4 regions of the Novosphingobium olei genome follow, and region 4 is predicted to be linked to each of the others. Evidence: predicted binding sites of a transcription regulator. Region 4 holds the regulator's gene; each other region holds the start of a gene.
The links. The regulator LexA, encoded in region 4, represses DNA repair genes until DNA is damaged. The targets are predictions, from matches to a motif close to GTTCCNCNCTTGTTCT.
Positions count from the first base shown of each region.

Region 1 (7,827 bases), 1.1 Mb from region 4:
TGTCCACGCCCGCGTGCGACGCGGCGAACATTGCGGGGTTCGGCTTTGGCGGGATCTATTACAACGCAAGCCGCGCCCGTGCCGAAGGCGTCGAGCTTGAATGGTCGGCCAAGCCCTCGGCCAACCTTGCCGTGGGCATGAACGCCACCTTCCTGCGCGCCCGCGATCGCAGCAAGGGCACGTTCACTTACGACAAGGACCTGCCGCGCCGCCCGTTCGCCACGGTCACCGGCTCGATCGACTGGAAGACCCCGCTCACCGGCCTGTCGCTGGGCGCCGACCTGCGCTTCCGTTCGGAAAGCTTCAACGATCGCGCCAATGCGACCAGGCTTGAAGGCGGCATGATCACCGACCTGCGCGCCTCCTACGCGATCCTGCCCAGCCTCGAACTCTATGGCCGGGTGGAAAACCTGTTCGATGCCTACGTCCCCACCGTGGCCGATTACAACACCTGGGGCCGCGCCGCGTTCGCGGGCGTGCGGGTGCGCTATTAAGGCGGCTTGCCTCGAAGCGGCGGCGCGCGCTCTTGCGGGTTGCGCGCCGCTGCTGCTTGCCGGGTGCATCCCGGCGAGCCGGGCGGACGCGCCGCCCGCGCCGCGCGTCCACCCCACGGTCGTCAGCCTCAACCCCTGCGCCGATGCCATCCTTGCCGAAGTCGCCGACCGCAACCAGATCCTCGCGCTGTCGGCGTGGAGCCGCGATCCGCGTTCCACCAGCATGGACCTCGCGCTGGCGCAGCGGCTGCCCAGCACCCACGGCACGGTCGAGGAAGTGCTCGCGCTGCGCCCCGATCTCGTCATCGACGGCCGGTTCATCGCGCCCGCCACCGCCAGCGCCTACGCCCGGCTCGGCCTGAAGCTGGAGACGGTCGACCTTGCCGCCACGGTGGAGGATGCCCGCGCCCAAGTCCGCCGCCTTGCCGGCCTCGTCGGCCATCCCGATCGCGGCGAAGCGCTCGTCGCGCGGATGGACGCCGCGCTTGCCGCCGCCGCGCCGCCGCCGGGCGCGCCGCCGATCCCCGCCGTGGTGTGGGAGCCGGGCGGCATCGTGCCGGGGCAGGGGACGCTGGTGTCCGACCTGCTGGTCCGCACCGGCTACACCAATTTCAGCGCACTGCGCGGGCTGGGCCAGGCCGATCGCCTGCCGCTCGAACGCATGCTGGCCGATCCGCCGCGCGTGATCCTGGTGGCCGATGCCGGCGACCGCGCCGCCGCCGACCAGGACCGCGCGCTCGCCCATCCCGCCCTGCGCGCGCTCACCGGTACCACCCGCGCCGCCTTCGCGCCCAACCTGCTCTATTGCGGCGGCCCCACCGTGATCCGCGCCGCCCAGCGCCTCGCCGAGGTACGCACCCAGATCCTCCCCCGACGGGGGAGGGGGACCGCCGCAGGCGGTGGAGGGGTAATGGCGAAAGGCACCGCACGATGACCCGCCCGGTCCTCGTCCTTTCCGCCCTGCTGCTGATCGCGCTGCCGCTGTCGCTGCTCGCAGGCCAGGTGTGGATCGATCCGTTCGGCCCCCCGGTGCGCAATGCCGTGCCGATCCTGATGGAGCTGCGCGCCCCGCGCGCGGTGCTGGCGCTGCTGGTCGGAGGCGGTCTCGGCGCCAGCGGCGCGGCGATGCAGGGCTACTTGCGCAATCCGCTCGCCGATCCCGGCCTGTTCGGCGTCGCGCCGATGGCGGCGCTGGGCGCGGTGCTCTCGTTCTACACCGGCTATGCCGTTCAGCCCTATGCGCTCCCCGCCTTCGCGCTTGTCGGAGGCGCGCTCGCCATGGCGCTGCTCGCGCTGATCGCCGGGCGCACCGCGGGCCTCGCCCTGTTCACGCTGGCGGGCATGATGATCGCCAGCCTTGCCGGCGCGCTCACCAGCCTCGCCATCAGCCTTTCGCCCAATCCTTTCGCGCTGTCCGAAATCGTCACCTGGCTGATGGGCGCGCTCGCCGATCGCGGCTGGAGCGACGTTGCCATCGCCGCGCCGTTCACGCTGGCGGGCCTTGCCATCCTGTCGCGCACTGGCCGCGGCCTCGATGCGCTGACGCTGGGGGAAGATGCCGCGCGTTCGCTCGGGGTCGATCCGGTGCGGCTGCAATGGCTGATGGTGGCGGGCGTCGGCGCGCTGGTCGGCGCAGGCGTGGCGGTTGCGGGGATCATCGGCTTCGTCGGCCTGATCGTGCCGCACCTCGTCCGCCCGTTTACCGATCACCGCCCGTCCGCGCTGCTGCTGCCGAGCGCGCTGGCCGGCGCGCTGCTGCTCCTCTTGGCCGATTGCCTGTGCCGCGTGGTGCCGCTCCCCGGCGGTGAGCTGCGGCTCGGCATCGCGCTCAGCCTTGGCGGAGCGCCGTTCTTCCTGCACCTGCTGCTGCGCCTGCGCAGGGATGTCGCATGACGCTCGCCGCCCGCAGCCTTTCCATTCCCGGTCGCCTATCGGACGTGTCGCTCACGCTCGATCCCGGCACCGTTACCGCCATCGTCGGCCCCAATGGCGCCGGCAAGTCCACCCTGCTGGCCGCGTTGGCCGGGTTGATCCCCGGTGCAGTCAGCTTAGGGCCCGATGCGTTGCGCACGCTCCCCCCACGTCTGCGGGCGCAGCGCATCGGTTACCTTCCCCAATCGGGCGACGTCGCGTGGAACGTCTCGGTGCGCACGCTGGTCGGGCTCGGCCGCCTGCCGCACGATGCGGGCGCGCGGGCCGATGCCGCCGCCATCGCCGCCGCGCTCCACCAGCTCGATCTCGAAACCCTCGCCGATCGCCCCGTGGCGCGGCTATCGGGCGGAGAGCGCGCCCGCGCCCTGCTCGCCCGCGTGCTGGCGGGGCAGCCCGACTGGGTCCTGGCCGACGAACCGCTCGCCGCGCTCGATCTCGCGCACCAGCAGGCCCTGCTCGCCCGCTTCCGCGCGTTGGCGGGGGAGGGGCGCGGTTGCGTGCTCGTGCTGCACGATCTGGCGCTGGCGATGAACCACGCCGATCGCGTCGTCGTGCTTCACGAAGGCCGGCTCGCCGGGCAAGGCGCCCCGGCCGATGTCCTCACGCCCGATCTGATCGCCCGCGTCTGGGGCGTTGCCGCGCGCTGGCTCGGCGAACCTGGCGCACAGGCGCTCGCGCTTCCCTGAACTGATCACCCGGTACCGATGGTCCGGTGAAACCGCGAAGGGCCCGCCCGGCCTCTCCGCCGGGCGAGCCCTTGCGCATTCCCGCGTGCTGTCGCTCAGCGCGAACGCATCGCGAGCCGCGTGTCGCTCGCCGCGATGGCAAGGCGGCGCGCATCGGCGGTGCCGCTGATCGCGTTGCGCTTGCAGGCGCGCACGATGCGGCTGGCGGTGATGTCGCGGATGTCGGCGCTGCCGCAGACTTCGTTGGCAGCCCGCGCGATGCGCGCGTCGAGCAGTGCGATCCCGCGGTTGGTGGTGAGGTTGAGGTCGTCGTAGCGAACCTCGAGCGTCTGCGCGTCAGAGGCGGCGGCGTCAGCCTTGGCTTGGGCAGATGCAACGAAAGCGAAAGGGGCGAAGGCAAGGGCCATCGCCGCGAAACGTGCGGTGCGAACCATGCGATAATCTCCTGGGAACTAGGGTGTCGTATAGTTGTCGCGAACCCGGGCGCCAATTGGACCTGCTTTAACCTGATGTAAACGATTCTTTTTGACTACAAGTATTAAACCGAAACAACGGACATTACTGTACAGTTGTTTAGTTTCAGAAATTATCAGTTATCGTTTCAATGAAGACGATTGTGTTGCAGGAAGACGTTTGCTGTCACGCGCTGTCATCACGCACGACAAAACTCCCCGCCGCGCCGGGCGGCAGGGGATGGTTGTTGAACCGGAAAATCGGGGATCAGCCGTGGCGGTTAAGCGCCGCGGCAAAGTCGATGGCGAAATGCTCGGTGAAATGATCGCGCTCGATCAGCGGGATCGCCGGCCGCGTCGCCGCCGCCTCGGTGGCGGGCCCGTGGAACAGATTCGCCGCCAGCGGCGCGCGGTGTGCCGCTCCTTTGCGCAGGTCTGGTTCGGGCAGCTCGGTCACGGGTGCGGCGTCCAATGGTTCGATCGCTGCGCACCATAGCACCTCGCACTGTCGCCGAATTGTATGGTTGCGACACGGCGTTGTTTTATTGAGGAATTGCGGCAGCGGCGGGAAAGGTTTGCCGATCGCGGTGCAATGGGTCGCGGTGCGGGGATGGGGCAGGCATGCGAACGTCGCCTGCCCCGATCGCCACCTTGCCGCTGGCCTCCTCGCTCCCCACATCCGCCGCTCTTCCAAGACAGGCACAAGACCGTTGCCTGAATCGAACAAATCTGGAACATCGGCATCATGTCCCTCACGACCCTTTCGGTGCGCGGCGCGCGCGAACACAACCTCAAGGGGATCGACGTCGATCTCCCCCGCGACAGCCTGATCGTCATCACCGGCCTGTCGGGCTCGGGCAAGTCGAGCCTCGCGTTCGACACGATCTATGCCGAAGGCCAGCGCCGCTACGTCGAAAGCCTGTCGGCCTACGCGCGCCAGTTCCTCGAAATGATGCAGAAGCCCGATGTCGAACACATCGATGGCCTCTCGCCTGCCATCTCGATCGAACAGAAGACCACCAGCCGCAATCCGCGCTCCACCGTCGCCACCGTGACCGAGATCTACGACTACATGCGCCTGCTCTGGGCGCGGGTCGGCATTCCCTATTCGCCCGCCACGGGCCTGCCGATTTCGGCGCAGACCGTCAGCCAGATGGTCGATCGCGTCATGGCCCTGCCCGAAGGCACCCGCGCCTACCTGCTCGCGCCCGTGGTGCGCGGCCGCAAGGGCGAATACCGCCGCGAACTCGCCGAATGGCAGAAGGCGGGCTACACCCGCGTGCGCATCAATGGCGAACTCATGGCCATCGAGGACGCCCCCGCGCTCGACAAGAAGCTCAAGCACGACATCGAAGTCGTGGTGGACCGCATCGCGGTCAAGGACGGCATCCAGACCCGCCTTGCCGACAGCTTCGAACAGGCGCTGAAGCTCGCCGAAGGCCTCGCCTACGTCGATCTCGCCGACACCACGCTCGAAGCCATCGGCCTTGCCGCCGCAGGCGCCGCCCGCCCTGAGCCTGTGGAAGGGCTGTCCTCCTTGTCCGAGGGCGCGGCGGCGAAGGGGCAGAAGAAGGGCGCGATGAAAAAGACGGGCCTTCCGCCCAACCGCATCGTCTTTTCCGAAAAGTTCGCCTGCCCCGTCAGCGGCTTCACCATCGACGCGCTCGAACCGCGGCTGTTCTCGTTCAACGCTCCGCAGGGCGCGTGCCCGGCCTGCGACGGCCTCGGCGAAAAGCTGCTGTTCGATCCGCAGCTGGTCGTGCCCAACGAACACCTCTCGCTCAAGCAGGGCGCCATCGTGCCCTGGGCCAAGAGCAACCCGCCGTCGCCCTACTACATGCAGGTGCTCTCCAGCCTTGCCGAACACTTCGGCTTCAGCCTGTCGACGCCGTGGGACCAGCTGCCGGCCGAAGTGAAGGTCGTCATCCTCTACGGCACCGCGGGCAAGCCCGTGCCGCTGACTTTCGTCGACGGCAAGAAGTCCTACACCGTGTCCAAGGCGTTCGAAGGCGTCATCGGCAACCTCAACCGCCGCATGCTGCAGACCGAAAGCGCCTGGATGCGCGAGGAGCTGTCCAAGTTCCAGACCGCGCAGCCGTGCGAAACCTGCGAAGGCAAGCGGCTCAAGCCCGAGGCGCTGTCGGTCAAGGTCGCCGGAAACGACATCTCCAGCGTCACCCGCCTGTCGGTCGCCGCCGCGGTCGACTGGTTCCTCGGCCTCGATGCCCAGCTCACCAGCCAGCAGAGCCAGATCGCCAAGGCCATCCTCAAGGAAATCAACGAACGCCTCGGCTTCCTCAACAACGTCGGGCTCGATTACCTCAACCTCGATCGCACCTCGGGAACGCTGTCGGGCGGTGAAAGCCAGCGCATCCGCCTCGCCAGCCAGATCGGCTCGGGCCTCTCGGGCGTGCTCTACGTGCTCGACGAACCCTCCATCGGCCTGCACCAGCGCGACAACGACCGCCTGTTGGAAACGCTGAAGCGCCTGCGCGATCTGGGCAACACGGTGATCGTGGTGGAACACGACGAGGACGCCATCCGCACCGCCGACTACGTGGTCGATCTCGGCCCCGGCGCGGGTGTCCACGGGGGCGAGATCGTGGCACAGGGCACGCTTGACGAGATCCTCGCCAACGAAAACAGCCTCACCGGCCAGTACCTCACCGGCGCGCGCCGGATCGAGGTGCCCAAGCATCGCCGCAAGGGCAACGGCCTCAAACTGACGGTCGAAGGCGCGCGCGCCAACAACCTCAAGAACGTCACCGCCTCTATTCCCCTGGGCACCTTCACCTGCGTCACCGGCGTGTCGGGCTCGGGCAAGTCGAGCTTCACCATCGACACGCTCCACGCCGGCGCCGCGAGGCAGCTCAACGGCGCGCGCGTCATTGCCGGCCCGCACGACCGCATCACCGGCCTCGAACACTGCGACAAGGTGATCGAGATCGACCAGTCCCCCATCGGCCGCACCCCGCGCTCCAACCCGGCGACCTACACCGGCGCCTTCACCCTGATCCGCGACTGGTTTGCAGGCCTGCCGGAAAGCGAGGCGCGCGGTTACAAGGCCGGCCGCTTCAGCTTCAACGTCAAGGGCGGCCGCTGCGAAAAGTGCCAGGGCGACGGCCTGATCAAGATCGAGATGCACTTCCTGCCCGACGTCTACGTCACCTGCGAGGAATGCAACGGCAAGCGCTACAACCGCGAAACGCTCGAGGTGAAGTTCAAGGGCCTGTCCATCGCCGACGTGCTCGACATGACGATCGAGGACGCCGAAAGCTTCTTCCAGGCCGTGCCCCCGATCCGCGACCGGATGCACATGCTCAACGAAGTGGGCCTCGGCTACGTCAAGGTCGGCCAGCAGGCCACCACGCTTTCGGGCGGCGAGGCGCAGCGCGTCAAGCTCGCCAAGGAGCTGTCCCGCCGCTCCACCGGGCAGACGCTCTACATCCTCGACGAGCCCACCACCGGCCTGCACTTCGAAGACGTGCGCAAGCTGCTCGAAGTGCTCCACCGCCTCGTCGACCAGGGCAACTCGGTCGTGGTCATCGAACACAACCTCGATGTGATCAAGACCGCCGACTGGATCCTCGACATGGGCCCCGAAGGCGGCGTGCGCGGCGGCGAACTCGTGGCCGAAGGCACCCCCGAACAGGTCGCCAAAAACCCCCGCAGCTTCACCGGCCACTACCTAAAACCCCTCCTCACCCGCTGACCCGATCCTCCCCCCCCCTGGCGGAGGTGGCCTCGCGCAGCGATGACGGAGGGGGCATCAATACCCCCCAAGCCCGGCCCGGCAACGCGCCGGAGCCGCGCAACGTGAGAAAGACGGCAAACCTCCCCCAACGGGGGAGGGGGGCGCAGGCGGATCGAGCGGGCTGCCGGGGGCAGTCCGCCCGCCGAGCCCGGCGCGGCAACGCGCCGGTGCCGCGCAGCGGGTGGTGGAGGGGTTATTCCACGCTCCCCACCCCCTGCCCAAACCACCAGTCCCCAACCGCGCGCGATCCACTACGCTTCCGCCCAAACCATAACGGACGGAAAGAGGATCACCATGGAAGCACCAGCCGCGCTCACCGCGCGCGTCGTCACGCTGTTCGTCGTCTGCGCTCTGGGACAGGTCGGCGGCTCGCTCATGCTGGGCAAGACCGCCGGCTTCACCCACCCCGGCTGGAGCGCGGTCTGCGCGCTCACCTACGCCGTCTCGCTCTGGGCACTGGCGACGCTGATCCGCGAAGGCGGCCCGCTCAGCCTGCTCATGCCGATCCT
Region 1 is NZ_AP029021.1:840,195-848,021, forward strand. It holds gene AACH40_RS04045 (TonB-dependent receptor plug domain-containing protein) at 1-494, shown strand, start outside; gene AACH40_RS04050 (ABC transporter substrate-binding protein) at 418-1,428, shown strand; gene AACH40_RS04055 (iron ABC transporter permease) at 1,425-2,387, shown strand; gene AACH40_RS04060 (ABC transporter ATP-binding protein) at 2,384-3,112, shown strand; gene AACH40_RS04065 (UrcA family protein) at 3,208-3,546, opposite strand; gene AACH40_RS04070 (hypothetical protein) at 3,833-4,021, opposite strand; gene uvrA (excinuclease ABC subunit UvrA) at 4,310-7,276, shown strand; gene AACH40_RS04080 (hypothetical protein) at 7,613-7,827, shown strand, end outside.
Region 1: the regulator LexA is predicted to act here: its motif matches at 4,285-4,300, upstream of uvrA (excinuclease ABC subunit UvrA).

Region 2 (7,827 bases), 860 kb from region 4:
TTTGGCGAAGGCTCGATTGCCGAATCCTATGCCGAGGTGAAGGGCGGCGAAGTCTGGCTGGTCAATTCCAACGTGCCCGAATTCAGCCACGGCAACCGCTTCAACCACGTGCCCCGGCGGCCGCGCAAGCTGCTGCTGAAGGAGCGCGAGATCGACAAGTTCCACGGCGCGGTGGAACGCAAGGGCATGACGCTGGTGCCGCTGTCGATCTATTTCAACGGTCGCGGCCGAGCCAAGGTGGAGCTGGCGCTCGCCAAGGGCAAGAACGCAGCCGACAAGCGCGCCACGATCAAGGAACGCGACTGGAAGCGCGACAAGGCGCGCATCATGCGCGAACACGGCAAGGAATAAGTTGGCTTTCCACCCCGCGCTTCACTTCGGCGTAAGCTCCGCGCGGGTAGCCACGGCGGATCGATAGAGGCGCAATCGTTCCGTGACGGGACGGTGACACGCCGCTAACCTTGCGGGACGAGATGCAGACGAGAATCGCCAACTGGGCCCGGGCCAACATGCCCACGCGCGAACAGATGGAGCGCATGCCCCTGGCGCGCCCGCTCGCCGCGCGGCACGAACTGTGGCGGTTCACCCGCCGTTCGGTGCCGCGGGGGGTGGCGGTCGGCCTGTTCATCGGCATCTTCGCGATGATTCCGGGCGTGCAGATCGTGGGTGCGGCGCTGATGTGCCTGCCGTTTCGCGGCAACATCCCGATCGCGGCGCTGATGACGTTCATCTCGATTCCGCCGACGACGCTGTTCGTGTTCCTTCCCGGCGCGATCTGGGTGGGCAACCGCTTCGGTTTCCACGCCGATCTCTCGACGATCACCACGCTCGTGTCCAAAGGGGCAGGCGTGGGCGAATGGCTCGCCTGGTTGGGCACCGATGCCGCGCCGTCGCTGGTGATCGGCCTTGGCGTGATCTCGCTGGCCAGCGCCGCGCTCGGTTATGTCGTCACGGCGATCGGCTGGCGGTGGTGGACCGCGCACAAGCGGCGCACCCGGCTGATGCGGGCGCAGGCAAGGGACTTTCCGGAGTGACCGCCGGGCCGGAGGGGGTATGGCCCGCGTGAGCAGGATTGAAAGCGGGGCAGGGGTGACGACGACGTATCGCAGCGAGGGGGCGTTGCTCTCGGCCGAACCCGACGGCAGGCGTCTGCCGTGGAAGGACTTTGCCGCGATCGCGCTCGGCATCCTGGCAAGCGCCGGCCTGTTGTGGTGGGTTTCGGGCGAGGCGGTGGCCGCCATCGCCTTTCTTTCGGGGATCGTGCTGGTCGGCGCGCTGGTGCTCGCCGTGCTGCGGCTGCGGCCCGAAGCCGAAGTGCCCGATTTTGCCGCGCCCGACTGGTCGGTCACCTTCACCGCGATCGACCGTGACGACGAAGCGGTGGCGATCACCGACCGCGCCGGCCGGCTGGTCTGCGCCAGCACGCGCTATATGGAATGGTTCGATGCAAGCGTTGCGCCGCCGAGCCTGCAGCTCGATGCACCGGCCCGCGAAGGCATCGACAACGCGGCGCGCACGGCGTGGCGCGATGGCGCGGCACGGGTGGCGCTGATTCCCGGGTCGCTCGGAGGGCTCTCGCTCGACGTGCGGCGCGCGGGCCGGGGCGAGAACCACCTGGTCTGGCGCTTCGTGCCGGCGAGCGACGACGATCCGGTGACCGAGATGGCCGCGCATGTCGCCGGCAAGCTCGGCCGCGCGCTGAGCCGCGAAGCGCTGCAATGCGCGCTGGTCGCGCCCGACGGGCAGGTGCTGGCTGCCAACGGCGCCTTTGCCGCGCGCGCTTCGGGCCGCGAGACGGCGGACCTGGTCGGCACCGACTTCGTCTCGTGGTTCTGCTCGGACGAGCACGAACGCATCTACTATGCGCGCGAAGGCGCCAAGGGCGCGCCGGTGCGCTTCGTCCACGTGCCCGTTGCCGATCCCGACGTTTCGGACGCGATCGATCCGACCGCGGTGCCGTCGCTGTTCCTGCTGCTCGACGATCAGGGCGGCATCGGCGATCCGCGCGCCGGGCTGCCGCAGGTGGAAGCGCTGCTGGCGCGGCTGCCGCTGGGCCTTGCCATGACCGATCGCGACGGCCGCTTCCTCTTCGCCAACCGCGCCTTCCTGCGCGCCGCCGGGCACGAGGACCCCAATTTGCCGCCGCCGTACCCGTCCGACCTCGTCATCCGCGAAGACAAGGGCGCGCTGGCCGATGCGGTGCGCCGCTATGCACAAGGCGCGCCGACATCGGGCGACGTCGCCGTGCGCCTGCGCGCCGCGCCCGAAGAGCCGGTCTCGCTCAACATGGCGGCAGTGCGGGGGCTGGGCGAAGGGGCGGTGCTGCTGAGCCTCAAGGATTCGACCGAGGAAACCCGCCTCAAGCGCGAGATCGCGCAGGCGACCAAGATGCAGGCAGTGGGCCAGCTGGCCGGCGGCGTGGCGCACGATTTCAACAACGTGCTGACCGCGATCATCGGCTATTGCGATCTCATGCTGATGCGTCACACCCCGGGCGACAGCGATTACGACGACATCCAGCAGATCAAGGCGAATTCGAACCGCGCCGCCTCGCTCACCCGCCAGCTGCTCGCCTTTTCGCGCCAGCAGACGCTGCGCCCCGAAGTGCTGCAGCTGCCCGACGTGGTGGCCGAGGTTTCGACCCTGCTCAAGCGCCTGCTCGGCGAAAAGATCAGCCTGGAAGTCACCCACGATCGCGATCTGGGCTTCGTTCGGGCAGACCCGGTGCAGCTCGAACAGGTGCTGCTCAACCTTGCCGTGAACGCGCGCGATGCGATGGCCGACATCAAGGGCGGCGGCACGCTGCGGCTGATGACCCGGCGCGTGACGGCCGGCGACGTGCGCGCGATGAAGAGCGAGATCCTGCCGATCGGCGACTATACCGCGCTGATCGTCGAGGACACCGGCCACGGCATCAAGCCCAACCTGATCGGCAAGATCTTCGAGCCGTTCTTCACCACCAAGGACAAGGGCAAGGGCACCGGCCTTGGCCTTTCGACCGTGTACGGCATCGTCAAGCAGTCGGGCGGGTTCATCTTCGCTTCGAGCGAGGTGGGCAAGGGCACGCGCTTTACCATCTACCTGCCGGTCCACGTGCCCGACGCGGTCGAGCAGGCCGAAGCCGCCAGGCCGAAGCCCGAAGGACGGCGCAGCGAATGGAGCGGCGGCGGGCGCATCCTGCTGGTGGAGGACGAGGACACCGTCCGCGCCGTGGCCGAACGCGCGCTGGTGCGCCAGGGCTACGAGGTGACCACGGCCGCCGATGGCGAGGAAGGGCTCGAGGCCTTGCAGCGGATCATGGCGGCGGGCGAGGATGTCGACATGATCGTGTCCGACGTCGTCATGCCCAGCATGGACGGCCCGACGATGGCGCGCGAGATCCGCCGCCTGCGCGCGGACATGCCGATCCTGTTCATGTCGGGCTATGCCGAGGAACAGCTGCGGCGCGAGATCGACATCCCCAACATGCACTTCCTGGCCAAGCCGTTCAGCGTGGCGCAGATCGTGGCGGCGGTGGAAGACGTGCTGCGCGGCGACTGACCGCCGCGCGATTGTTGCGGGCGCCAGGGCGCCACACCGATGCCGCCATGTTGGAAGGAATCGGTGGAAAAGCCCACCCGGATTCCAACGTCCTTCCGGCGCGCTCGCCCCGAAAAAGCGGCGTTGGCGCAGAGCTTTAGGGGGTAATCGCGCGAAAATGGCGGGAAATTTCCGTTCCCCTCTTGTTCCATGAGAACAAAATGCATACAAAGCCAGTGTTGACGGTTCGTGTGAGCCATCTTTAGGCAAGGGGAAGCAAAGCCATGGCGGCGCAGCTCAAGCTCATTCAGGAAGGTAAAGACAAGGACATGGACCGTCAGAAGGCGCTCGATGCGGCCCTGGCCCAGATCGACCGGGCATTCGGCAAGGGTTCGGCCATGCGGCTGGGCCAGAAGGAAGCGATGCAGGTCGAAGCGATTTCGACCGGGTCGCTCGGTCTGGACATCGCGCTTGGCGTCGGTGGCCTGCCACGTGGCCGCGTGATCGAAGTTTACGGGCCGGAAAGCTCGGGCAAGACCACGCTTGCGCTGCACGTGATCGCCGAAGCGCAGAAGAACGGCGGCACGGCAGCGTTCGTCGATGCCGAACACGCGCTCGATCCGGTCTATGCCAAGAAGCTGGGCGTCGATATCGACAACCTGATCGTCTCGCAGCCCGACACCGGCGAACAGGCGCTCGAGATCACCGATACGCTGGTGCGCTCGAACGCGATCGACGTGCTGGTGGTGGACTCGGTCGCCGCGCTCGTCCCCCGCGCCGAAATCGAAGGCGAGATGGGCGACAGCCACGTCGGCCTGCAGGCTCGCCTGATGTCGCAGTCCTTGCGCAAGCTGACCGGCTCGATCAGCCGCTCGCGCTGCATGGTGATCTTCATCAACCAGCTGCGCATGAAGATCGGCGTGATGTACGGCAATCCCGAGACGACGACGGGCGGCAACGCGCTCAAGTTCTACGCCTCGGTCCGTCTCGACATCCGCCGCACCGGGCAGATCAAGGATCGTGACGAGATCACCGGCAACGCCACCCGCGTGAAGGTCGTGAAGAACAAGGTCGCCCCGCCGTTCCGGCAGGTCGAATTCGACATCATGTACGGCGAAGGCATCTCCAAGATCGGCGAGATCCTCGATCTGGGCGTCAAGGCCGGCCTCGTCGAAAAGTCGGGCGCCTGGTTCAGCTACGACAGCATCCGCATCGGGCAGGGGCGTGAAAACGCGAAGAACTACCTGCGCGAACACAAGGAAGTTTGCGACCGGCTCGAAGCTGCGATCCGCAGCCGCACCGAGCAGGTCTCCGAAGGTCTGATGGCCGGTCCGGACGCGGACGACGACGTCTGATCTTCAGGCGGGGCGCGGGGCCGGGCATCGTCCGGGCCAGCACGCCTGATCGCCGAACAAGGGGGCGGCGCGTTCCACGGGCGGAACGCGCCGCTTTTCCTTTGGCGCGGACGCGGCTCCTGCCTATGCTCGATCCCTCCGCTGTACGCGCGGGACGGCCCGCAGACCTACACACCGCCTTGCTTCAGAGCGGAACCATCCCCGCTTGCCCGCCAGCACCGCTGCGCCTAGCCTGCCGGCCATGACAAGCGCCGGGGATTGGGAGGGCAGCGTCGGGACCAGCTGGGCCGCGGAATGGCGGCGCACCGACCGCTCGTTCGCCGCGCTCACCCCCCGCCTGCTCGAAGCAGCGCTGGCGCATCCCGCTAACCGCGTGCTCGACATCGGCTGCGGCGCAGGCGAAATCGCGCTGTCGCTCGCCCGCGCGCGGCCGCAGGCGACCGTCATCGGCCTCGATCTTTCCGCCCCGCTGCTGGCCGTGGCGCGGTCGCGCGGGGAAGGGCTGGGCAACCTCTGGTTCGAACAGGGCGATGCCGCGCGCTGGGCCGATACCGCGGGCAAGCCGGACCTGCTCGTTTCACGCCACGGCGTGATGTTCTTCGACGATCCCGCTGCTGCCTTCGCGCACCTCGCCGCGGTTGCCGCACCGCAGGCCCGGCTCGTCTTCACCTGCTTCCGCTCGGCGGCCGAAAATGCCTGGGCAGCGGATATCGCCCGCCTGCTGCCGCCCGCCCCTCCCGTGCCAACTTCCCCATCACCAGCGGCGTTCGATCCGCCGCCCGGCCCTTTCGCCTTCGCCGATCCGGAACGCGTCCGCCGCGCGCTGGCCGGATGGCGCGACATCGAATTCACCCCGGTGGACTTCACCTACGTCGCCGGCAGTGGCGAAGCTCCGGTCGAGGACGCGCTCGCCTTCTTCCAGCGAATCGGCCCCGCCGCCGCAGCGATCCGCAATCTGCCGCGCACGGCGCGCGCCTCGTTCGAAGCCAAGCTCGACGAACTCGTCCGGTCGCGCCTTGCCGGTGGGCAGGTGATCTTCCCCGCAGCGGCGTGGCTGGTGACCGCCATCGCCGATCACGCGGCAGGATGAATGCGGGGACGATGAATCGTGCTTGTTCCGCGCCAAGTGCTCGCCTAATTCGCGTGCCATGACGTCGACGAACGAAATCCGCCGCTCCTTCCTCGAATACTTCGGCTCGGCCGGGCACGAGGTCGTGCAATCCGCGCCGCTGGTCCCCTACAACGATCCCACGCTGATGTTCGTGAACGCCGGCATGGTGCCGTTCAAGAACGTGTTCACGGGGCTTGAGACGCGCGCCACCTCGCGCGCCACATCGTCGCAGAAGTGCGTCCGCGCCGGCGGCAAGCACAACGATCTCGACAATGTGGGCTACACCGCGCGCCACCACACCTTCTTCGAGATGCTGGGCAATTTCAGCTTCGGCGATTATTTCAAGGAACAGGCGATCACCCACGCCTGGACCTTGCTGACGCGGGAATGGGGCCTGCCCAAGGACAAGCTGCTCGTCACCGTCTACCACACCGACGACGAAGCCTTCGGCCTGTGGCAGAAGATCGCCGGGCTTTCCGAAGACCGCATCATCCGCATCCCCACCAAGGACAACTTCTGGGCGATGGGCGATGAAGGCCCGTGCGGGCCGTGCTCGGAAATCTTCTACGACCACGGCGACCACATCTGGGGCGGTCCTCCGGGATCGGCGGACGAGGACGGCGACCGCTTCATCGAGATCTGGAACCTGGTGTTCATGCAGTTCGAGCAGGCGGCGGGCGAAATCGTCGGCAACCTGCCCAAGCCCAGCATCGACACCGGCATGGGCCTGGAACGCATCGCCGCGGTGATGCAGGGCGAACACGACAACTACGACATCGACACGTTCCGCGCGCTGATCGCCGCGAGCGAGAGCCTGACCGGCGTGAAGGCCGAAGGCGAGCAGACCGCCAGCCACCGCGTGATCGCCGACCACCTGCGTTCGACCAGCTTCCTGCTGGCCGACGGCGTGCTGCCGAGCAACGAAGGCCGCGGCTATGTCCTGCGCCGCATCATGCGCCGCGCCATGCGCCACGCGCATCTGCTGGGCGCGAAAGACCCGCTGATGCACCGCCTCGTCGGCGCGCTGGTCACCGAAATGGGCCAGGCCTATCCGGAACTGGGCCGCGCGCAGCCGCTGATCGAGGAAACGCTGCTTCGCGAGGAAGTGCAGTTCCGCCGCACGCTGTCGAACGGCCTGAAGCTGCTCGACGAAGCGACCGGCACGCTGGGCGAAGGTGACAAGCTGCCCGGCGAAACCGCGTTCCGCCTCTACGACACCTACGGCTTCCCCTACGACCTGACCGAAGACGCGCTGCGTGCGCGCGGCATCTCGGTCGATCGCGATGGCTTCGATGCGGCGATGGCGCAGCAGAAGGCGGCGGCGCGCGCGGCGTGGAAGGGCAGCGGGCAGGCGGCCGACAGCGAAGTCTGGTTCGACATCGCCGAACGCCACGGCGCCACCGAATTCACCGGCTACACCGCCACCACCGGCGAAGGCGTGGTCGTGGCGCTGGTCAAGGACGGCAAGGAAGTGGCCGAGGCGGGCGTTGGCGAAGAGGTCGTCATCCTCACCAACCAGACCCCGTTCTATGGCGAGAGCGGCGGCCAGATGGGCGATACCGGCACGATCTCCACCAACGAAGGCCTGAAGATCGTCGTCGGCGATACGTCCAAGCCGCTGGGCCGCCTTCACGCGCACCAGGGCAAGGTGGAAGCGGGCACCGTCAAGGTTGGTGATGCCGTGCTGCTGGCGGTCGATGTCGAGCGGCGCGATGCCACGCGCGCCAACCATTCGGCCACGCACCTGCTGCACGCCGCATTGCGCCATCGCCTGGGCCACCACGTCACGCAGAAGGGCTCGATGGTTTCGGCCGATCGCCTGCGGTTCGACTTCTCGCAGCC
Region 2 is NZ_AP029021.1:1,050,534-1,058,360, forward strand. It holds gene smpB (SsrA-binding protein SmpB) at 1-351, shown strand, start outside; gene AACH40_RS05015 (DUF2062 domain-containing protein) at 474-1,034, shown strand; gene AACH40_RS05020 (ATP-binding protein) at 1,072-3,540, shown strand; gene recA (recombinase RecA) at 3,804-4,874, shown strand; gene AACH40_RS05030 (class I SAM-dependent methyltransferase) at 5,116-5,964, shown strand; gene alaS (alanine--tRNA ligase) at 6,023-7,827, shown strand, end outside.
Region 2: the regulator LexA is predicted to act here: its motif matches at 3,714-3,729, upstream of recA (recombinase RecA).

Region 3 (7,827 bases), 1.1 Mb from region 4:
CTTCGGCGAAGATTGAGCCGCTTGCCTAGCACGGCGCGCTGACGCAAGGCGGGTCCATGCCGCGCAAGGTCATCACCGGGTTTTCCAATCCCACCGTCAAGTTCGTGCGTTCGCTGCGCGAGAAGAAGCATCGCCGGCTGGCGGGCAAGTTCCTGGTCGAAGGGCTGCGGCTGCTGACCGACGCGCGCGAGGGCGGGCGGTTGCCGGAAATGCTGCTGATGGCGCAGGGGCGCGACGAGCATCCGCTGCTGGCGGAACTGGAGCGCGCGGTCGAGGCGGCGGGCGGCGAAGTGATCGAGCTGCCCATCGACCTGCTCGCCAAGGTGACCGGCAAGGACAACCCGCAGGCCGTGGCCGGGGTCTTCGCCGAATGGGACACGCGCCTTGCCCGCATCGACCGCACGGCCGCGCCGATCTGGCTGGTGGCGCAGGCGATGCGCGATCCGGGCAACCTTGGCACGATGCTGCGTACGGCAGACGCTGTGGGGGCGGGCGGGCTGATCCTGCTGGACGATTGCGTCGATCCCTTCTCGGTCGAGGCGGTGCGTGCGAGCATGGGCGGGATCTTCACCGTGGCGCTGGCGCAGGCGCGCTGGGAGGAATTCGAAGGCTGGCTGCGGCAGGCGGATGGGCAACTGGTTGCGGCATCGCTGCGCGAGGCGCAGCCTTATCGCGGCGCGCCTTATGCCGCGCCGTGCTTCGTCATGGTCGGCAACGAATCGCAAGGCTTGCCCGAGGCGTACGAAATGGCCTGCGACCTGCGCGTGACGATGCCGATGAAGGGCCGCGCCGACAGCCTGAACGCGGCCGTTGCCGCCGCCGTGCTCGCCTATGAGGTGCTTGCCGCAGTCGAGCGTTAAGGGCGCGGTCAGGCGCTTGGTGCTATGTCGCTGATCATGCGACGTTTTGCTGTCATTTCGGGCGCTGTTGCCGCCACACTCGCGCTTGCCGGGTGCGCCACGCCCGGCGGTGGCACGACGGCGCTGGCCGGCACGCAATGGCAGATCGTGCGCGTCGACGGCGCGGCCAGCGCCGCGCCCGACAAGGCACGCATCGCCTTCGATGCCGAGCGCATTTCGGCCAACGTCGGCTGCAACGGCATGGGCGGGGCCTATCGCCTCGAAGCGGGCCGCGTGATCGCTGGCCCGCTGATCGCCACGCAAATGTTCTGCGATGGGCCCGTGTGGCAACAGGAACAGGCGGTCAGCGCGCTGCTGGCCGGCGCGCCCGCGTTCGAGCGCAACGGCAGCGAATTGCGGCTGAAGTCCGCCGGCCACGCGATCGAGGCGCGGCGCCTGCCCTGAGGGGAGCTTTGCGCCATTCAGGTGTGCGGCATTCCCGGGAAGTTCAGCATGGTTTCGGGCGGATCCATCCAGCCTACCGCCTCTTTGAGGTAAACGTTCGCGATGGGTCTAAACGCTGAAGGATCGGTTAGCGAGGACGCAAAGACGTTCATAAGGTGCCGAGCTCCCGCGGATTGCGCGTGAATCCGGGCCCCGCAGGATCCGCAGTATGCTGTCGTCACTTCGTGGCCGCTGTCTGACGATCGGCGAAAGCTCATGGTTTCCCCGCTAACGGCAAAGGCATGGGCGGGGACGGAGAAGGCCGATACAAAGGGGGCACCGCTGAGCCTTTGGCATGACCTGCAATGGCAATTCACCGACCAGATCGGACTTTCCGTGCATGTGTAGCGCACGTTTCCGCAGAGGCATGCACCTGTGATCGGCGGCGCCATCTCAGCAAGGTTGGAAAGGATGGTCTTGCGCAAATCCATGCCAGGTTCCTTAGTGCCAAGCCAAAAATGATACGTCCTAAACGCTAGGGCATGCCAGCGATCCCACAAGCCCGCAGATGAACTCGCCTCGGTTTCAATCCCCCGCGACGAAGGCGGAGACTTGCCAGGTGCCGTCGTTGCGTTCGACGATCATGCGGCGGGCGAGCACGCTGCGCAGGTTCTTCGTTTCGACCTGGCCCTTGAGGCCGTCTTCGGTTTCGACGCCGGTAAAGCGCCGTGCCGGGTCGAAACCGGGTTGCAGGGTGACGACTTCCCAATCGAGCGACGCCACGCGCGCGGCATCGGCTTTCGGCTTGGCGAGCAGCGGGATGGCGCTGCCGGTTGCCAGCATGGTTTCGCCCGGATCGATCGTTTCGGGCACGTTCCAGAAGAACCACGGCATCACCGCAAGTCCATCGCGGGTGTCGCAGCCCATGCGCAGGATCGTGGCGAGGTCGGTCCACAGGGCCGTGCCGGCCTGCGGCGTGGCGAGCCGCTTGGCGAGTTCGTCGCGGCCATGGCCGCCGCCGTAATCGAGCGTGACGTCGGGCGCGGCGAGCGCGACCAGCGCCTTGGCATCGCGGCGGGAAACGGCATCGGTCAGCTTGCCGTGGAACGCGGCCCAGCCGGGCAGGCGGGCGCATTCGTCGAGCGGGCGCAGGCTGGCGACCTTGCGCTCGGTGGCGGCATCGCTCGCGTCATCCTCGGGATCGGCCGTGCTGGACGGTTCTGTGCTGGCGGCGGCAGCGGGGGCGGATGGGGATGCCGGCGGCGCCTCGCTGGCAAGGGGCGCCGGCGCGGGTTCGGAAGCTTCTGTGGTGGGCGACGGCTCGGGCGCGTTGCAGCCGGCGAGCGTCAGGACGGCGGCGGCGAGCGATGCGCCAGCCAGGACCCTGCCAAGTCCGCCATGCCCAATCAACGCTTCTTGCCGTCCCTTCAGGTGTTCACGTCCTCAATCGCAGGCAACGCCGCCGGTTCCGCCACGCTATCACCGTAACGCGGGCTTGTCTCCACCAGCGGCACGTCGTCAATCTCGCGCTTGCCGATCTCGATGTGCTTGTCGCGCAGGCGTTTGCCCGCCGACAGCACGTTGCGTTCGAAGCTGCCGACGAACTTGTTGTAGTTGCCGACCGCGCTTTCCAGCCCCGAGCCGACCCGCTTCAGATGTTCGGCCGCGACGGCGAGGCGATCGTAGAGTTCGCCGCCCATGCGCCCGATCTCGCGCGCTTCGCGGGCCAGGCCGTCCTGACGCCAGACCTGCGCCACGGTGCGGGCGATGGCGACGAGGTTGGTGGGGCTGGCGAGCAGGACGCGCCGTTCGAAGGCGAAGTCCCACAGCGTGGGATCGCGTTCGAGCGCGGCGGCGATGAAGTGTTCGCCTGGCACGAACATCAGCACGTAGTCGGGCGCTTCCTCGAACTGGCTCTGGTACGACTTGGCGCCCAGCGTCTGGATATGGTTGCGCATCGACTGGACGTGGGCGCCAAGCGCGGCCTTGCGCGCCTCGTCGCTTTCGGCCTCGAACGCGTCCTGATAGGCGTTCAGCGACACCTTGGCGTCGATCACCAGCAGCTTGTTGCCGGGAATGCGGACGATGGCGTCGGGGCGCAGGCGGCCTTCCTCGGTATCGACCGAATGTTCGGTGACGAAATCGGTGTGTTCGGACAGGCCGCACTGTTCGAGCACGTTGCGCAGCTGCAGTTCGCCCCAGCGGCCGCGCGTCTTGGGGCCGTTGCGCAAGCTGTTGCCGAGCTGCGCGGCGGCCATGCGCACGGCTTCCTGCCCATCGCGCATCGACTGGATCAGGCCGGTCAGCTGCCCGAAGGCGTCGACGCGCTGCCTTTCAAGGCCGGTGACCTGCTCCTCGTAGCTCTTGAGCCGCTGGTCTACGGGCGCGAGCAGGGCCTTCAGCCGTTCGGCGCTGGTTTTCTCGCTTTCCTCGAACCGGGCGTGGGCGCGGTTGAGGAAGGCTTCCTGCGCCTTTTCCAGCACCTTGTTGCCGGCGTTCTCGAATTCCTTGCGCAGCGCTTCCTGCGCTTCGACCAGCAGGCGCTTCTGTTCGGCGAAGTTTTCGGCATCAGCCTTGAGCGCGGCGAGTTCGGCGCGCAGCGCTTCACGGCTGGCGCGCGTTTCGGCGAGCTCGGCGCGCACCGTTTCAGCGTCGGCGGCGCGCTGGTCGGCGGAGGCGAGGCGGGTGGAGAGCGAATCGCGTTCGGCGCGGATCGCGGCAAGTTCGCCGCTCACCTGGTCGAGCAGGCGTAGCCGTTCGCTCTGCGTGGCAAGATCGACGGCCATCGCCTTGACCCGGTCCTCGTGCGCGCGGGCCTCGCCATCGCGCGCGGCGTGGCGCGCCTTCCATTCGGCGACAGGACGGCCGCCAAGGAACCAGCCGACGGCAAGGCCGGCGAGCGTGGCGACGAGGACGAGCAGGGCAAGGGCGAGAGGCGAGTCCAACGACGGGCTCCGACTGGAAGGGGAACGAAGCGGGAACCTAGACCGTCCCGGCACGGTCTGGCAAGCGGTTCGGGCATTGTGTCATTCGACATGGAACAGCGCGGGCCGTTCACGCGCTCTTTGGCCATAGACGATCAGCAACAAGGGCCGAAACAATGTCGATCGAAGCCATGATCCGCGAACACCCGCAGGTGTCCGCGACCACCTACAACGAAGCGCTGGGCAAGGCGGTGCGCCATGCCATGTACTGTTCGGCGATCTGCACCTCGTGCGCCGATGCGTGCCTTGCCGAGGCGATGGACATGGACCAGTGCGTGCGCACCTGCCTAGATTGCGCGGACATCTGCGCCGCCACGGCGCGCGTGGCGACGCGGCGCACCGGATCGAACCGCGAAGTGCTGGTTTCGCAGCTGCTTACCTGCATTCGTTCATGCGAAGTCTGCGAAGCGGAGTGTGCCAAGCACGACCATGATCATTGCCGCCGCTGCGCACAGATGTGCCGCGAATGCGCCGACGACTGCCGGGCGGCGATGGAATCGATCCAGGCGGAAATGGCCTGACGCGCGGCGATGCAGGGTTGTCCTGCGCCGCGCGGCGGGCGCGGTTCAGGCGACCTTGCGCAGCTTTTCGAGCTTCTTGAGCGCCATGTTGCGCTTGAGCCGGCTGAGATGGTCGATGAACAGGATGCCTTCGAGGTGGTCCATCTCGTGCTGCAGGCAGGTGGCCATCAGCCCTTCGAGCTGTTCCTCGTGCACCTTGCCGTCAAGGTCCTGCCAGCGGGCGCGGATGCGCGCGGGGCGTTCGACTTCGGCGTAGATCTCGGGCACCGAAAGGCAGCCTTCCTGGTACAGGCTGTGCTCTTCCGACGGATCGAGGATCTCGGGATTGATGAACACCCGCGGCTCGCGCTTGGTCGGCTGGTGGGTGTGGTGGTGGCCGCCGTGGCTGTGGCACACTTCGGGTTCGGCGTCGGGATCTTCGGGCTGAAGATCGATCACCAGCACGCGCAAGGGAATGCCGACCTGGATCGCGGCGAGGCCGATGCCTGGCGCATCGTACATCGTATCGAACATGTCGGCGACGAGCGTGCGCAGCTGGTCGTCGAAATTGTCGACGGGGACCGACACCTGCTTGAGGCGGGGATCGGGAACTTCGATGATCGGAAGAATGGCCATGGGGCGCAGATAAGGCGAGCGGCGCGGAGTCGCAAGGCAGGGCTTTCGATCAGTGTGATCGAAAGCGGGGCGGAGCGTCAGCCGATCGGGCGACGGGCGCGCAGGGCCTGGGCGAGGGTGCCTTCGTCGAGGTAGTCGAGCTCTCCGCCGACGGGCAGGCCGTGGGCGAGCTGGGTGAGGCGGACGGGGTAGGCTTCGAGCCGTTCGGCGATGTAGTGCGCGGTGGTCTGGCCTTCCAATGTGGCGTTCATCGCGAGCACGACTTCGTCGATGCCGCCTGCCGCGACGCGGTTGAGCAGGCTGGCGATGGCGAGGTCTTCGGGCCGCACGCCTTCGAGCGCGGACAGGCGGCCGCCCAGCACGTGATAGCGGCCGGTGAACAAGCGCGCGCGGTCGAGCGCCCAGAGGTCGGCGACTTCCTCCACCACGCAGATCGAGCGCGGATCGCGGCGCGGGTCGGAACAGATGCCGCAGGGGTTGGTGGTATCGACATTGCCGCACACATCGCATTCGACGAGCGCGTCGCGCACGACCTGCAGCGCGCCGACCAGCTGGTCGAGCGCGGTTTCGCGGCGCTTGATCAGCCACAGGACGGCGCGGCGCGCGCTGCGGGGGCCAAGGCCGGGAAGGCGGGCCAGGGCGCCGGCCAGCGCCTCGATCTCTTGCGATGCCATGGGCTTCCTCTATCCCACCGTTTGCTGTCCGACCAGTCTGGTTGGCGCCTGCCCCGTTCCGCGCGGCCTGAGCTTGTCGAAGGCCCGTCCTTTTCTTTTGCGATCCCTGAAGTAAGGACAGCCCTTCGACAGGCTCAGGGCAATCGGCCTTGGGAGTAACAGGCTGAAGGCAGGCTACGGCGTGAAAGTCATCTTCATGGGAACCCCCGACTTCGCGGTGCCGACGCTCGAGGCGCTGGTTGCGGCCGGGCACGAGGTGGTCGCGGCCTATAGCCAGCCGCCGCGCCCGGCGGGGCGGGGCAAGAAGCTGCAGCCATCGCCGGTGCAGCTTGCGGCAGAGGCCCACGGGATCGAGGTGCGCGTGCCCGTTTCGCTGAAGGGGGCCGAGGAACAGGCGGCGTTCGCGGCGCTGGGCGCGGACGTGGCGGTGGTTGCGGCCTATGGCCTGATCCTGCCGCAGGCGGTGCTCGATGCGCCGCGCCTTGGCTGCCTGAACGTCCATGGCTCGCTGCTGCCACGCTGGCGCGGGGCGGCGCCGGTGCAGCGCGCGATCCTGGCGGGCGACGCCGCCACCGGCGTGACGATCATGCAGATGGAGCGCGGGCTGGATACCGGGCCGATGCTCGCGACGGTGGAGACGCCGGTGGCGGGCAAGACGGCGGGCGAACTGACGACGGAGCTGGCCGAGAAAGGCGCGGCGCTGATGGTCGAGGTGCTGGCCGACATCGGCGTGCATCCGCCGGTGGTGCAGCCCGAGGAGGGCGTGACTTACGCGCACAAGATCGACAAGGCCGAGAGCCGGCTCGACTTCACTGCGAGCGCGGAGCAGGTCGAACGGCAGGTGCGCGCCTTTGCGCCGGCGCCGGGGGCGTTCTTCGAGCTGGAGGGCGAGCGCTATCGCGTGCTGGCGGCCGAGGTGGTTGAAGGCGGCGGCGCGCCCGGCACGGTAATCGACGCGGCGTTGACCATCGCCTGCGGTGGCGGGGCGCTGCGCCCGACGATCGTCCAGCGCGCGGGCCGGCCGGCGATGGACACGGCGGCGATGCTGCGCGGGCGGGCGATTGCGGCGGGGACGGTCCTTGGCTGATTCCATGACGTCTCAGCCTGTCGCGCCGTCGCAGAAGAAAAGCCCAGCCCCGAGCCAAGCCCGGGGTGACGATGTTGAAAGTGTGGTTCTGTGACGCGTTACGCCCTCACGCTCGAATGGGATGGCACGCCTTACATGGGGTTCCAGCGCCAGGCGCACGGGCCGTCGGTGCAGCAGGCTATCGAGGAAGCGGCCGAGACGGTGGTCGGCCATGCGGTGACGCTGCACGCCGCCGGACGGACCGACACCGGGGTCCATGCGCTGGGCATGCGGGCGCATTTCGACAGCGACAAGGCGCTGCCCCCGTTCCGGCTGTCCGAGGCGCTCAATGCGCGGCTGCGCATGGCGGGGCAGGCGGTGGCCGTTCTCGATTGCGTAGAGGTCAGCGAAGACTGGCACGCGCGCTTTTCGTGCATCAACCGCGCGTACGAATATCGGATTGCCAACCGCCGCGCACCGCTGACGCTGGAGGCCGGGCGCGCCTGGCGGATCGCGCGCGATCTCGATGCGGAAGCGATGCACCGGGCGGCCCAGGCGCTGGTGGGCAAGCACGATTTCACCACCTTCCGTTCGGTGCAGTGCCAGGCGGCAAGCCCGGTCAAGACGCTCGACCGGCTCGACGTGCGGCGCGAGGGCGATCACGTGATCATCGAGGCGGCGGCG
Region 3 is NZ_AP029021.1:788,219-796,045, forward strand. It holds gene AACH40_RS03740 (HPr family phosphocarrier protein) at 1-16, shown strand, start outside; gene AACH40_RS03745 (RNA methyltransferase) at 57-860, shown strand; gene AACH40_RS03750 (META domain-containing protein) at 897-1,304, shown strand; gene AACH40_RS18875 (GFA family protein) at 1,322-1,774, opposite strand; gene AACH40_RS03755 (hypothetical protein) at 1,869-2,693, opposite strand; gene rmuC (DNA recombination protein RmuC) at 2,711-4,228, opposite strand; gene AACH40_RS03765 (four-helix bundle copper-binding protein) at 4,384-4,788, shown strand; gene def (peptide deformylase) at 4,834-5,403, opposite strand; gene recR (recombination mediator RecR) at 5,481-6,077, opposite strand; gene fmt (methionyl-tRNA formyltransferase) at 6,259-7,164, shown strand; gene truA (tRNA pseudouridine(38-40) synthase TruA) at 7,255-7,827, shown strand, end outside.
Region 3: the regulator LexA is predicted to act here: its motif matches at 4,250-4,265, upstream of rmuC (DNA recombination protein RmuC).

Region 4 (7,827 bases):
GCGAAGGCCGCTGGGATGATCTCGGCCGCCAGCTCGCCGCTTCGGCGCGGCTGCTGGCCGATGCCGGGGCGCAGGCGCTGGTGCTGTGCACCAACACCATGCACCTGCTCGCCCCGGCGATCGAGGCGGCAACGTCCGTTCCCCTGCTCCATATCGCCGACCCGACGGCACAGGCGGTAGTCGCGGCTGGCATCACCCGCATCGCGCTGCTCGGCACGGCTTTCACCATGGAGCAGGATTTCTACACCGGCCGCCTGCGCGATCGGCACGGGCTCGATGTCCTCGTCCCAGATGCTGAAGACCGAGCGCTCGTCCACCGCGTCATCTACGACGAACTCGTGGCCGGGGTGATCTCGCCCGCCTCGCGCGAAGCCTACCGCGCGGTCATCGCCCGCCTTGTGGCGCGCGGCGCGCAGGGACTGATCCTGGGCTGCACCGAAATCATGCTGCTGATCGACCAGAGCGATAGCGCGGTGCCCCTGTTCGATACCACCGCGCTCCACGCACAAGCCGCCGCCGCAGTGGCGCTGGGCTCCGATAAATAACGGACGCGTCAGTTATTTATCGGCGTGCGCGTCAATTTGCACTGTCCTACGCCGCACCTTTCTGGCAACAGCCTGGCCCATGAAAACTCGCGGAACACCGTTGCTTTGGCTCTTCCCGAACCCGCTCGCCCGACCGACGGAGTTCTCGTCCAGGACACTGTCAACTTCGTCAACTTGGACCGGCGGGCAGATTTTCTCCAGGACCGTGTCAACCCCGTCAACCCCCTCCTGCTGCGGAGCCCCGTCATGACCGGCCTCACCCATCTCGACCCCGACGGCAATGCCCGCATGGTGGACGTCGGCGGGAAGGCCGAGACCCGGCGCCTCGCCATCGCCGGTGGTCATATCCGCATGAGCCGGGAAGCGCTCGCCGCGATCCGTGACGGCGAAGTGCCGAAGGGCGATGTCCTCGCCGCCGCACGCATCGCCGGGATCATGGCCGCGAAGAAGACCGGCGAACTGATCCCCCTGTGCCACCCGCTCGCGCTCGATGCAGTCACGGTCGATTTCGTGCTGACCGAAACCGGCGTCTCGGTCACCGCCAGCGCCTCGCTCACCGCGCGCACGGGGGTGGAAATGGAAGCGCTCGTCGCTGCCTCGGTCGCGCTGCTGACGATCTACGACATGGCCAAGGCGCTCGACAAGGGCATGGTCGTCGAACAGGTCCGCCTGCTGGAAAAGCGCGGCGGCAAGTCTGGCGATTGGAAGGCGGCAGACGTGCCGGACCGCACCGCATGAACGCAGGCGCCGAACCGTCCGTCCGCACCCCGCCGCTGCCGCTGCGCACCGCGCAGGAACGGCTGGTATCGCTGGCACCCGATCTCGCCATCGAACATCGCGCCGTGGCCGATTGCACCGGCTTCTACCTCGCCCACCCGATCACGGCGCACCGCACCCAGCCCGATGCGCCGCTCTCGGCGATGGATGGATACGCCATGCGCGCCGCCGATCTGCCCGGTCCCTGGCGGGTCATCGGCGAAAGCGCGGCCGGCCATCCCTTTGGCGGCACCGTCGCCGCCGGGCAGGCCGTGCGGATCAGCACCGGCGCCGTCCTGCCCGATGGCGCGGACATGGTCCTGCTGCAGGAAGATGCGGCGCGCGCTGGCGATAGCGTCACGCTCATCGGCACGCCGCCTTCGCCCGCCGGGCGCCACATCCGCCCCGCCGGCATGGACTTCGTCGCCGATGCGCAGCTGCTCGCCCCCGGCACCCGCATTGGCCCTGCGCAGATCGCACTCGCCATGGCCGGCGGTCATCAGCACCTGCCCGTCCGCCGCCCGCTCCACCTCGCCATCATCGACAGCGGCGATGAACTTGTCGGTCCCGGCAAGCCGCTTGCGGCCCACCAGATCCCCGCCAGCAACGGCCCGATGCTCGCCGCCATGGCCGCCGGACTTCCGGTACAGGTCACGCGCATCGGCCCGGTGGCCGACCGGATCGACGATATCGTCGCGGCGCTCGAACAGGCCGGCGGGGCCGACATCATTGTCACCAGCGGCGGCGCCTCGGTCGGCGATCACGATCTCGTGCGCCCCGCGCTCGCCGCGGCGGGCGTCACGCTCGATTTCTGGCGGGTCGCGATCAAGCCCGGCAAGCCGCTGCTCGTCGGCCGGCGCGATCATGGCGCCGGTCCCGAATTCGCCAGTCCACAGATCGTGCTCGGCCTGCCGGGAAACCCGGCTTCGGCCTTCGTCACCGGCTTCCTGTTCATGCTGCCGCTGCTGCGCGCCGCGCTCGGCGCCGCAGAGGCGCTGCCGCGGACGATACCGGCGCGCCTTGCCGCCGATCTGCCCGCCGGGGGCAGCCGCACCGAATTCCTGCGCGCCCGCTTCGAAGGGGGCGCGGTCGCGTTCGATCCGCTGCAGGATTCGGGCGCGATCACCCCGCTTGCCCGCTCCAATGCCCTGGTCGTGCGCGAAGCGCGCGCGCCAGCGCTGCCTGCCGGAAGCGAAGTGCCGGTCTATCTGCTCGAAACTGGCGGAATTGCTTGACGGGTTTGGTGGAGTTGCTTATTCGTTCCGCATTCGTTCGCCAGTGATGAGAACAAGGGGCGAAGGAAACGGCAATAGGGAGCAAGCGTGATGTTGACGCGCAAGCAGCATGAGCTGCTGACCTTCATCCAGAACCGCCTCGAGGACTCCGGCATTTCTCCCTCTTTTGAAGAGATGAAGGAAGCGCTCGACCTCAAGTCCAAGTCCGGGGTCCACCGCCTGATCTCCGCGCTGGAAGAACGCGGCTTCATCCGTCGCCTGCCCAACCGCGCCCGCGCGCTCGAAGTGCTGCGCATGGCGGACGGCAATGCGGTGAAGGGCGCTGCCCCCGCTTCCCCAGCACCGCTCGCCGCCAACGCGAACACCGCCAATGCGAACACGGGGGTGCCGCCGCTGCGCGCTCCGGCCCGTGCGCCCGAACCCGCCAACGACGTGATCGAACTGCCGCTCCACGGCCGCATCGCCGCCGGCGCCCCGATAGAGGCGCTGGAAGGCACCTCGACGCTTCCCGTCCCTGCCGCGCTGCTCGGCGCAGGGGAACATTACGCGCTCGAGGTGTCCGGGGATTCGATGGTCGAGGCCGGCATTCTCGATGGCGATTACGCCCTCGTGCGCCGCACCGAAGTCGCCCGCGACGGGGAAATCGTCGTCGCGCTCATCCGGGGCGAGGAAGCCACGCTCAAGACGCTGCGCCACGAAAAGGGCATGGTGCGCCTCGATCCGGCCAACGCCGCCTACGATCCGCAGTATTACGCTCCCCACGAAGTGCAGATCCAGGGCAAGCTCGCCGGCCTTCTGCGCCGCTATCACTGAGGCGGCGACGGCGGACGGGGCCGTGATGCCAAGGCGCCGGGGGCAGGCCAGCGGTACCAGCCGTGATGCCCCTGCGTTTCGGCCACGGTGCGCACCCGGCCGCTGCCAAGCTCGATGGCAAGACCGCCCGTCTGGCGCAGCAGTCCCCGGTCGGCTTTCAGCAGGCGGGGCTTGCAGGCGTCGGGCAGGCGGCGATCGGCGATCACGATATCCGCCGCCGCGCAAGCCTCGACCAGCGGCGCCCACGGCGTCAGGTCCCTTCCCCGGCTCATCAGCAGCACGAAGCGGCGGGGCCGGCCCGACACCTGACGAACGGTCGCCAGACGGCAGAAATCGGCGTTGCATTCCGCCCCCGGCGCCTCCTCGATGGAGGCCGAAAGGTCCTTGATTCCGGCAGCTTCCATCAGCGTGTCACGGGCAAAGTCGCTCCGCCCTTCGCGCAGCAGCAGCAGCCCGCCGCCCGGATCCGCAGCCGTGATGCCGACCTGCCGCCCATCGCCCGAAACCAGCACGTCGGGCGTCGGCGCGGTCAGCACCAGCACGGTGGCCAGCGCGATGGGCGCGAAGCCCCACAGCCGCACCCGCCCGCTCCACAGCGCCAGCCACAGCAGGCCGGCGATGAACAGGCCGAACGTGATGCGGTCCATCCCCGGCAGCATCGTCACCGCGCCCGGCTGCGCGGCGGTTTCGTGGGCCATCCACAGCAGCAGGTCGAGCGACTTGCCGACGAGATACCATACCGGCGCGCCCCACCCCGCCAGATCGAGCAGCAGCGCCAGCGCCAGCAGCGGCATCGTGGCAAAGGTGGTCAGCGGGATCGCCACGACATTGACCAGCGCGCCGTAGAGCCCGGCGCGGTGGAAGTGGAACACCGCGATCGGCATCAGCGCCAGTTCGATCACCACGCCGGTGACGAGCAGCATGGCAAGGTGGCGGCCCGTCCGCACGAACCAGCCCTCGTCGCGAGGGGACAGGAAGCGGCGCGCAGGGGCGGAATTGTGGAACGCGATGATGGCGATGACCGAGGCGAAGCTCATCTGGAAGCTGGGACCCCATACCGCTTCGGGCCAGAACAGCAGGACGGCGAAGGCCGCGACGGCAACCATCCGCAGCGACAGCGGATCGCGGCCCAGCGCCATGGCGACAAGCACCAGCAGCGCACCGACGCAGCTGCGCACCGTCGGCACTTCCGCACCGGTCAGCAGGGTGTATCCGATCCCCGCGAGCGCCCCCGCAGCCGCCGCCACGAGCGGCAGCCGGACGCGCAGCGCGATGGCGGGAATGAGCGCCAGCAGCGCCATGACAAGGGCATAGACCCCCGCGATCACCGCGCTGACATGCAGGCCGCTGATCGACAGGAGGTGGGTGAGCCCGGCATCGCGCATCGCGTCTTCGTCGTCTTGCGCGATCGCACCCCGATCACCGCTGGCGAAGGCGGCGGCGATAGTGCCGGGCGAACCGCCGAGCTGGCTGCGCACATGGCGCGACAGGGCCCTGCGCACTTCGCCGAGCGAGCCATCGCCGTGGCCGGGATCCAGCACCTCGACCGGGCCCAGCGCGCGGCCGGTGGCGGCAAGGCCCTGGAACCAGGCGGCGCGGGCGAAGTCGTAGCTGCCGGGCAGCATTGGCGGTGCAGGCGGCATGAGCCGGGCGTCGAGCCGCACGGTGGCGCCTTCGGCCATGCCCGGCCGGTCCTGCTCCACCGGTACGTTCACGCGCACCCGCTGCGGCGCCGGGGGCATATCCTGCGCATCGCGGCCGCCCGGCGAACGCGGCAGCAGGCGGGCGGCGAGGACGAGCCGGATCGCATCCTTGGCCCCCTGATCCTCACGCGAAAGCACGCGCCCTTCGATCGTCACCACCATCGGCCGGGCGATGGGCGGCGCGCCGACGAAGGTCGACTTGGCCCATACCAGCCCCAGACCGCCGACGAGCATCACCAGCAGGCCGACAATTGCTGCCCGCAAGTGCGAAAGATCGCCCTGCGCATCGAGCAGCGACGCGCCCGCCCCCGCCGCAGCGCACAGGGCCAGAAACGCCAGCCACTGCTGCGGACCCGGCAGGACAAGCCATGTAGCGATTCCAACGCCAAAGCCCACGACCAGCCACGATCCGCGTTCGAGCGGACGGCTGGCGAGGAATTCGTCCATGGTGCGCTGCACACTGGACAAGCGGCGCAGATTGCCCCAAGGCCGCGGCGAAGATGTCGCGAGCCAGTCTTGCGGATCTGCCGCGGACGAGTCTTCGGCTCGCGTCGCCATGTTGACACTGGAAGGATCGCGTTCCGCAAATGGCAAGCGCCACTGATACCGTTTCTGCAGGATCGGCTCTTGCCGGCGGTGGTGACCGCACCGGCGTCGTTACCCGTTTCGCCCCTTCCCCGACCGGCTACCTCCATATCGGCGGGGCGCGCACCGCGCTGTTCAACTGGCTGTTCGCGCGCCACCACGGCGGCAAGTACCTGCTGCGGATCGAGGATACCGACCGCGCCCGTTCCACCGATGCGGCGATCGAGGCGATCTTCGACGGGCTGGAATGGCTGGGCCTTGGCGGCGACGAGCCGGCGGTGTTCCAGTTCGCCCGGTCGGAGCGTCACGCGGAAGTGGCCCACAAGCTCCTGGAAGCGGGCCACGCCTATCGCTGCTACCTGACGCAGGAAGAACTGGCCGCCATGCGCGAGAAGGCGCAGGCCGAAAAGCGCCCGTTCCGCATCGCCAGCCCGTGGCGCGACGCCGAACCGGCGAGCTGGCCGGCGGACAAGCCCTATGTCGTGCGCATCAAGGCGCCGCGCGAGGGCGAGACGGTGATCGAGGATCTGGTCCAGGGCACGATCACGGTCCAGAACGTCGAGATCGACGACTACGTGATCCTGCGCAGCGATGGCACACCGACTTACATGCTGGCGGTGGTAGTCGACGATCACGACATGGGGGTGACCCACGTGATCCGCGGCGACGACCACATCAACAATGCCTTCCGCCAGATCGTGCTGATCCGCGCGATGGACGCGATCGAAGGCAGCTGGCCGGACCCGGCCTATGCCCACATCCCGCTGATCCATGGCGCGGATGGCGCCAAGCTGTCAAAGCGCCACGGCGCGCTGGGCGTGGATGCCTATCGCGACGAGATGGGCCTGCTGCCCGAAGCGGTGCTGAACTATCTGATGCGCCTTGGCTGGGGCCACGGCGACGAGGAGATCATCAGCACGACGCAGGCGATCGAATGGTTCGACATCGGCAACGTGAACAAGGGCGCATCGCGCTTCGACTTCAAGAAGCTGCTGAACCTGAACGGCCACTACATCCGCGAAGCCGACGACGCGCGGCTGGCGGCGCTGGTGGCCGAGCGACTGCCGGCGCTTTCGCCCACGTTCGATGCGAGTCCCGATCTGGGGGGGCGCGACCTGGACCTGTTGACCAGGGCGATGCCGGTGCTGAAGGTTCGCGCCGCCGATCTCAACGAACTGGCGCGCGGCAGCGTTTTCCTGTTCGCGCAGCGCCCGCTGTCCATCGATGAAAAGGCGAGCGGCCTGCTGACCGACGATGCCCGCGCATTGCTGGGCAAGATCGCCGACCGGATCGCCGGCGAGGCCGAGTGGACCAACGAGGCGCTGGAGGCATCGCTCAAGGCGATGGCCGAGGACCTCGGACTTGGGCTAGGCAAGCTCGCTCAGCCCTTGCGCGCAAGCTTGACCGGGACGACTACCTCACCCGGAATTTTCGACGTACTGACGCTGCTTGGACGGGACGAGTCGCTGGCTCGCATCCGTGACCAGGCCGCGTGACCCAACGGATGCGACTGAACAACCGCACGGACAAACAGACAATTAGGAGGGCATAGCGTGAGCGAGAACCAGGCTACTTTGACCGCCGACGGCAAGACCATCGACATGCCGGTGAAGAGCGGCACGATCGGCCCGGACGTCATCGACATCCGCAAGCTCTATGGCGCGACGGGCATGTTTACCTATGACCCGGGCTTCACCTCGACCGCCAGCTGCGATTCCGCGCTGACCTACATCGACGGTGACGAAGGTGTGCTGCTGCACCGCGGCTACCCCATCGGCCAGCTGGCCGAGCACAGCTCGTTCATGGAAGTGAGCTATCTGCTGCTGAACGGAGAGCTTCCCAACCAGGGCGAGCTGGACGAATTCACCCGCACCATTTCGCGCCACACCATGGTGCACGAACAGCTTTCGAGCTTCTACAGCGGCTTTCGTCGCGATGCGCACCCGATGGCGGTGATGTGCGGCGTGGTCGGCGCGCTTTCGGCGTTCTATCACGACAGCACCGACATTTCCGATCCGGTGCACCGCAAGATCAGCTCGCACCGCCTGATCGCCAAGATCCCGACGATTGCGGCGATGGCCTACAAGTATTCGGTCGGCCAGCCCTTCCTCTATCCGGACAACAAGCTGTCCTACACGGGCAACTTCCTGCGCATGACCTTCGGCGTTCCCGCCGAGGAATACGAGGTGA
Region 4 is NZ_AP029021.1:1,914,910-1,922,736, forward strand. It holds gene AACH40_RS09040 (aspartate/glutamate racemase family protein) at 1-545, shown strand, start outside; gene moaC (cyclic pyranopterin monophosphate synthase MoaC) at 792-1,283, shown strand; gene AACH40_RS09050 (molybdopterin molybdotransferase MoeA) at 1,280-2,536, shown strand; gene lexA (transcriptional repressor LexA) at 2,627-3,349, shown strand; gene AACH40_RS09060 (ComEC/Rec2 family competence protein) at 3,343-5,511, opposite strand; gene gltX (glutamate--tRNA ligase) at 5,640-7,133, shown strand; gene gltA (citrate synthase) at 7,239-7,827, shown strand, end outside.